Regions from separate parts of the Mycolicibacterium sp. XJ1819 genome, predicted to be linked through region 1. Evidence: riboswitches for the same ligand, from Rfam matches in the RefSeq annotation. Region 1 holds a riboswitch; the other holds the start of a gene.

The links. Region 1 has a riboswitch for cobalamin ahead of ABQE89_RS03545 ((2Fe-2S)-binding protein). Riboswitches for the same ligand answer to the same signal wherever they lie in the genome.
Region 2: another riboswitch for cobalamin. It lies ahead of ABQE89_RS03710 (FecCD family ABC transporter permease); the one in region 1 lies ahead of ABQE89_RS03545 ((2Fe-2S)-binding protein).

What each region holds. Positions count from the first base shown of each region.
Region 1 covers NZ_JBEFST010000002.1:364,411-367,812, forward strand. The annotation lists gene ABQE89_RS03540 (M13 family metallopeptidase) at 1-1,786, shown strand, start outside; cobalamin riboswitch at 1,798-1,979, shown strand; gene ABQE89_RS03545 ((2Fe-2S)-binding protein) at 2,010-2,774, shown strand; gene ABQE89_RS03550 (L,D-transpeptidase) at 2,778-3,402, opposite strand, start outside.
Region 2 covers NZ_JBEFST010000003.1:39,352-42,753, forward strand. The annotation lists gene ABQE89_RS03705 (ABC transporter ATP-binding protein) at 1-622, opposite strand, end outside; gene ABQE89_RS03710 (FecCD family ABC transporter permease) at 619-1,599, opposite strand; cobalamin riboswitch at 1,790-1,983, opposite strand; gene ABQE89_RS03715 (hypothetical protein) at 2,076-2,423, shown strand; gene ABQE89_RS03720 (nuclear transport factor 2 family protein) at 2,420-2,794, opposite strand; gene ABQE89_RS03725 (flavin monoamine oxidase family protein) at 2,843-3,402, shown strand, end outside.

The DNA of each region.
Region 1 (3,402 bases):
CCCGCACGGCACCGACGAGCAGCGCATCGGCGATCTCTATTCGAGCTTCATGGACGAGCAGACGGTCGCCGAGCGCGGTGTGCAACCGCTGCTCGACGAACTGGCCACCATCGATTCGGCCACCGACCTGACCGCGTTGGCCGGGGTGCTGGGCGCGTTGCAGCGCACCGGCGTCGGCGGCGCCACGGGTGTCTACGTCAACACCGACGCCAAGGACTCGACTCGCTACCTGCTGCACATGAGCCAGTCCGGGCTGGGTCTGCCCGACGAGTCCTACTACCGCGATGCGCGGCACGCCGAGATCCTGGCGGCCTACCCCGACCACATCGCGGCGATGTTCACCCTCGTCTACGGCCCGGGCGAGCACGCCGCGACCGCGGCCAGGATCGTCGCACTGGAGACCGCGTTGGCCGCGGCGCACTGGGACGTCGTCAAACGCCGCGACGCCGACCTGTCCTACAACCTGCGCACCTTCGCCGACCTGCCGGCGCAGGCCCAGGGCTTCGACTGGGCCGGCTGGCTCACGGCGCTGGGCACCACCGCTGAACAAGCCGCCGAACTGGTGGTGCGCCAACCCGACTACCTCACGGCGTTCGCCTCGCAGTGGTCGGGCGAGTCGGGCTTCGGCCTCGACGACTGGAAGGCCTGGCTGCGCTGGCGGCTGATCAGGGCGCGCGCGTTCCTGCTGACCGACGACCTGGTGGCCGAGGAGTTCGAGTTCTATGGCCGCAGGCTCTCGGGCACCGAGCAGATCCGTGACCGCTGGAAGCGCGCGGTGTCGTTGGTCGAGAACCTGATGGGCGACGCGGTCGGCAGGCTCTATGTCGAGCGGCATTTCCCACCGCATGCCAAATCGCGGATGGACGAGTTGGTGGCGAACCTGCGCGAGGCCTACCGGGTCAGCATCAACTCACTGGAGTGGATGACCCCGCAGACTCGGCAGAAGGCGCTGGCCAAGCTGGACAGGTTCACCGCGAAGATCGGTTACCCGGCCAAGTGGCGGGACTATTCTGCGCTGGTCATCGAGCGCGACGACCTGTACGGAAACTACCTGCGGGGCTATCAGGTGGGCTACGACCGTGAGCTGGCCAAGCTCGGCGGGCCCGTCGACCGCGACGAGTGGTTCATGACGCCGCAGACCGTCAACGCCTACTACAACCCCGGGATGAACGAGATCGTCTTCCCGGCAGCGATTCTGCAGCCGCCGTTCTTCGACGCCGACGCCGACGACGCGGCCAACTACGGCGGTATCGGCGCGGTCATCGGCCACGAGATCGGGCACGGCTTCGACGACCAGGGGTCCAAATACGACGGCGACGGAAACCTGGTGGACTGGTGGACCGATGAGGACCGCGCCGAGTTCGGCACCCGCACAGAGGCGCTGATCGAACAGTACGAGCAGTATGTACCGCGGGAACTAGGAAACGGCCACTCCCCTGTCCCGCATGTCAACGGCGCCTTCACCGTCGGCGAGAACATCGGCGACCTCGGCGGGCTCTCCATCGCGCTGCTGGCCTATCAGCTGTCGCTCAACGGCAAGGAGGCTCCGGTGATCGACGGACTCACCGGTGTGCAGCGGGTGTTCTTCGGCTGGGCACAGGTGTGGCGCACGAAATCGCGTGACGCCGAGGCCATCCGGCGCCTCGCAGTCGACCCGCACTCACCGCCGGAGTTCCGGTGCAACGGCGTCATCCGCAACATGGACGCGTTCTACGAGGAGTTCGACGTCAGCGAGGACGACGCGCTGTATCTGGAGCCGGAGCGACGGGTGCGCATCTGGAATTGAGAGGCTCGACGAATCCCCTGATGCAGTAATGTCGTCCGTAAGGTGATGACGACGTAGGAAGCCGGTGGAAATCCGGCGCGGTCCCGCCACTGTCATCGGGGAGCGACCCTCAACAAGCCACGGCCAGCGGGCTGGAAGGCGAGGCGAGCAGCGATCCGAAAGCCAGGACACTCGTGTCATCACGTCCTGCTACCCGGGGCGGTGCACCCCGAGAGAGCTGAATATGTCACGTCCTGCAATGGTGGGACCCGACCGAGCCGGGCGAAACGCTCCCGTCGATGCGACGCGAATTCTGGCCGAGATCTCCACCGTCAGCCCATATTTCGCGGTGAGCTGCGGAGCGGTCAGCGACGACAGCTGGTATCCGGTTCATCGGCTGTACACCGATACCGAGCTGCTCACGGCGATCGTCGGACGCGTTCAGTCCCGGATCGGCACCGACGAACGTCGCGTCGCGGTTTCGACGTTCCAGCTCGGCCTGGCCGCGCGTCTCTGGTCGATCGGTCTCGGCGCACTCATTCGGCACGGGGTGTTGCCCGACCTCGACGCCGAGCAATTGTTGTTTTCTGAGACCGCCGGTCGGATCCGGCTGCACATCGAAAAGCCCGTCGCCTGGCAGGGCGACGGTCTGGAAACGCTGCTGGCGAACCAGGTTCTCGACGGGCATCTGGCCGTGCTCACCGCGGCGTTGCACCGACTCGGGCCCATTTCGGCCCGGCTGCTGCGTGGCAACGCCGCGTCTGCGCTGCTCAGCGCCGCTCGGGTGATCGACCGCGCAACGACATCCGACCCTGCCGAACAACTGGCCCGGCGTTTGTGTGCCGACGAAAGGCTTGATGGCGAAGTGATTTTCAACGGGGCAGGCTACCGTCGCACCAGTTGTTGTCTGTACTACCGCACTCCGGGCGGCGGCGTCTGCGGTGACTGCGTGTTCATCACCAAACCCGGCCCGAAGCCGCGTCCAGGCACCGAGAAGCCGACTCGGTGACCGTCAGAACATCTGCCAGTCCGACGCACCGTCGGGCTGGTTGTAGGTGTCGCCACCGGTGTTCTTGATCACCACCGGGTCCCCGCTGCCGAAGTTGTCGTAGAACCACTTCGCGTCCTCGGGGCTCAGGTTGATACACCCGTGGCTGACATTGCTGTTGCCCTGAGCGCCGACCGACCAGGGCGCGCTGTGCACGAAGATGCCTTGGTTGTCGATTCGGACGGCGTCTTTGACCTTCAGTTTGTACCCCTCGTCATCGTCGACGGGGACGCCGTAGGTCGACGAGTCCATCACGATGTCGGCGAACTTCTCCAGCACGTAGTACGTGCCGTTGCGGGTTTCGTAGCCCTTCTTACCCATCGACACCGGGAAGGTCTTGATCAACTTCCCGTCGCGCATGATCTCCATCTGCTTGGTGGAGTCGTCGATGGTGGCCACCAGCTGCTCGGGGACGCTGAAGCTCGATTTGGTGCCGCCGGCGTCGATATGGACGACGGTGCCTGCAGGCCAGAAGTCCTGGGGACGCCACCGCAGTTGGGTGTCGCTGGTCCAGTAGAACCTGCCGGGCACGGGCGGGTTGGACGTGATGTGCACAGCGTCCTGGGCCATCTGGCGGTCCGCGATCGGC
Region 2 (3,402 bases), on a different contig from region 1:
CGGCGTCGAAATGGCGTAGCACCAAGTCCAAGTCGTGCATCGCGGCGATGACCGTGCAGTCGAGGTCGTCGAGGATCTGCATGAACCTCAGCCGCCATGCAGCATCGAGGTGGTTGGTGGGTTCGTCGAGCACGAGTACCGACGTGCGCTGAGCCAACGCCCGCGCGAGCACGACGCGATGGCGCTCCCCACCCGACAACTGTGTGCAGGGCCGCTCACCCCACCCGCCCAGGCCGACGGCGCGCAGCGCGTCGTCGATGATGTCACGCTCCCCGACCACCGCCGCCGCCCACGGATTCCGGTACGGGGTGCGTCCCAGCCCCACCGCTTCAGCCACCGTCAGTTCACCCGACGGCCGCTCTTCCTGCCCGACCACGGCGATGCTGCGCGCCCGGCGGCGGGCGGGCATCCGGTGCAGGTCCGCACCGTCGATCCGGACCGTTCCGTCCGCCGGAACGTCGAGGCCCGAAAGCGCCCGCAGCAGCGTCGTTTTACCCGCGCCGTTCGGGCCGACCACCGCCAGCCGAGTCGCCGCGGGAACGATCAGGTCCACGCGGGACACGATGGTTCTGGCGCCGCGGCGACACTCGACGCCGTGGGCGCTGAGCGAGCCCGCGCTCATGAGTTGTTTCCGAATTCGTAACGGCGACGGCCCATCAGGAACAGGAACACCGGTGCGCCGATCAGTCCGGTGACGATGCCCAACGGCATCTCCCGCGGCGCCGCCATCTCCCGCGAGACCACATCCACCCACACCAGAAACAGCGCCCCGGCGCACACGGTCACCGGCAGCATCGCACGATGAGTGGCGCCCACGATCAGCCGCGCCGCATGCGGCACGATCAGCCCGACGAACCCGATGCCGCCGGAAACAGCCACCAGCACACCCACCAGCACGCCCTGAATCATGAACAGCGCGTTGCGAAGCCCTCGCACCGGCACACCCAGCGAGATGGCGGTGTCCGAGCCCGCCGCATAGGCGTCCAGCCACGAATGGATCAGCATCGCCCCGACCAGGGAGATCAGCACCACCGCGCCCGCGAGGGGGACCTTGGCCCAGGTGGCTCCTGCAACGCTGCCGAGCATCCAGAACATCACGCTTTCGGCGGCGTGCGGGTCACCGGCGGTGAACACCAGCAGCGACGACAACGCCATGAACGCCGAGGACAGCACCACCCCCGACAGGATCAGCCGCAGTGCGGTGAGCCCACCTTGGGCACGGGCCACCCAGTACACGGTCAGCGTCGCCACGACCGCACCCAGCAGGGCCCCTCCCGACAACGCCCAGATTCCCAGCGCGGAAAGCACACCCAGCGTCATCACCGCCGTGGCGCCCACCGCCGCACCGGCCGACACGCCCAGAAGATACGGTTCGGCCAGCGGGTTGCGCACCAGTGCCTGCATCAGAGCGCCGGCCAGCGCCAGACCCGCCCCCACGATCGCCGCCAGTATCGAGCGCGGCAGCCGCAGGTCCCAGATGATGACGTCGAAACCCGCATCGCGTTCGGCTCCGGTGAAGCGGCCGACTACCGTGCGCCAGACGTCATCGAGCGGAATGTCTTCGGCCCCAAAAGCGACCGAGACCACGATGCTCACCATCGTGAGCAGCCCGAGCACCACGGTCAACGGAAGAAACGGCACGCGTCGAACGGTGGGTACGGGCGAGTCGGCTGCGCGGCGTGATGTCGTCTCGGTGACGGTCACGGGCACCGCATCCGAAATTCACACCTTGGCCAGGTGATCAGCAAGTCTGCCTCTTATGCCGGGGTATCTGTGCGCGAGACACCTGTGGACTCAACCGAGAACGGCAGGTCTTCGGACTCGGGATGTGCCGAACTCGACGCCTTCCCGGACGCCTGTAGTGGCGTCCAGTGACCTATGTCGAGCCCATCTCCCATACCGCTGCGCGCCAGTCCCGGAGTCTCACCGGGTTCCCTGACACCCGCACATAGCACGGATGCGACCGCTCTCAACGGCCGAGACTACCAAGCACGACCTCGCACCTGAGCGCATACCCATTTGCTGGCGCCAACATTTCGCGCCAGCTAACCTTTGAACTGTCCTGAGGAGACCGCATGTTCAAGCTCTTCGCGATCGTTGCCGCGTCCGCGGCGCTGACGTTCGGCGAGGCCCCGACCGCCACGGCCCAACCCGACCCGAAGGTGCCCAACGGAGAGGCCAACTGGTGCCCGGGCGGTCAGAAGTCGGGATACGGCGGGCAGCGCTACTGCCTCGGAGAACCGTTCCCCGACGGATCGTTCTATTCCCAGACCTGGAGCTTCGGCGCGGGCGGTCCTTTCGCGCCGGGCTCATGGCACCGCACCGCCTCGTGCAGCGCGTGGGTCAACGGTCAGATCCAGGGCGGTCTGCCCTACGGCGGTGTTCCCGAATGCGGCGGCGGTCCGCGGGTCATCCACTTCTAGTTGTCGGGAATCGGTGTCTGCTGATACAGCACCAGCCGCCATCCGTTCTCGGTGCGGTGATACGTGCTCGCCATCGCAGCCACGAAAGGCGGTGCGTCGTCGCGGCGGGCGCTTCCCGTGTACACCAGGATCGCGGTGTCGGCGTCGACCTCGACAAGCCGGACGTCGCTGATGTCGTAGGAGTGCCACGGCGGCGACTGCGACAGCGACGACACCACCGCCGCGCGGTCGAGCACCATGCCGTTCGCCACCACCATCAACGCGTCGGGCAACATGACCGCGCCGTAGAACTCCGACCCGGTGGAGTTGCACAGCGACTCCCAGCCGGCGCGCTCCAGTTCCAGCAGGATGCTCTGCAGTTGTTCAGCCATGCCCAACCGGATACCCGCTTCGCCTAGATTCGTCGCCAGGAGGCACCAATGGGCATCGAGACCGACGTGGCGGTGATCGGCGCCGGGCTCGCCGGGCTGACCGCCGCACGCAAATTGCACCGCGCCGGGGTCGGCGTCGTCGTACTGGAGGCCCGCGACCGAGTCGGCGGGCGGACGTTGAATCATCACCTCGGTGACCGGTTCGGCGACGCGGTCGTCGAGGTCGGTGGCCAGTGGATCGGTCCCGGCCACCACCGCGTTCGCGCGTTGATCGACGAGTTGGGTCTCACCACGTTCGACACCCACGACGAGGGCGCCAAGTTGTGGGAGTACGACGGCCGCGTGCGCCGCTACCGCGGCGAGGTGCCCAAGGCCGGGCCGCTGGAACTGGCCGACGTGCAGCTCGCCCTGACCCGGCTGGAACGGATGGCGCGCCGGGTCGATCCGGCCGCCCCCTGGCGCGCCGAACGTGCCGCCGACTGGGACCGTCAGACCGTGGCCTCGTGGGTGCGGCGCCACGTGCGAACGTCGCTGGGCCGGGCCTTCATCGGGTTGGCGTGTGAAGCCGTCTGGGCCGCGGACGCCGCCGACCTGTCACTTCTGCACCT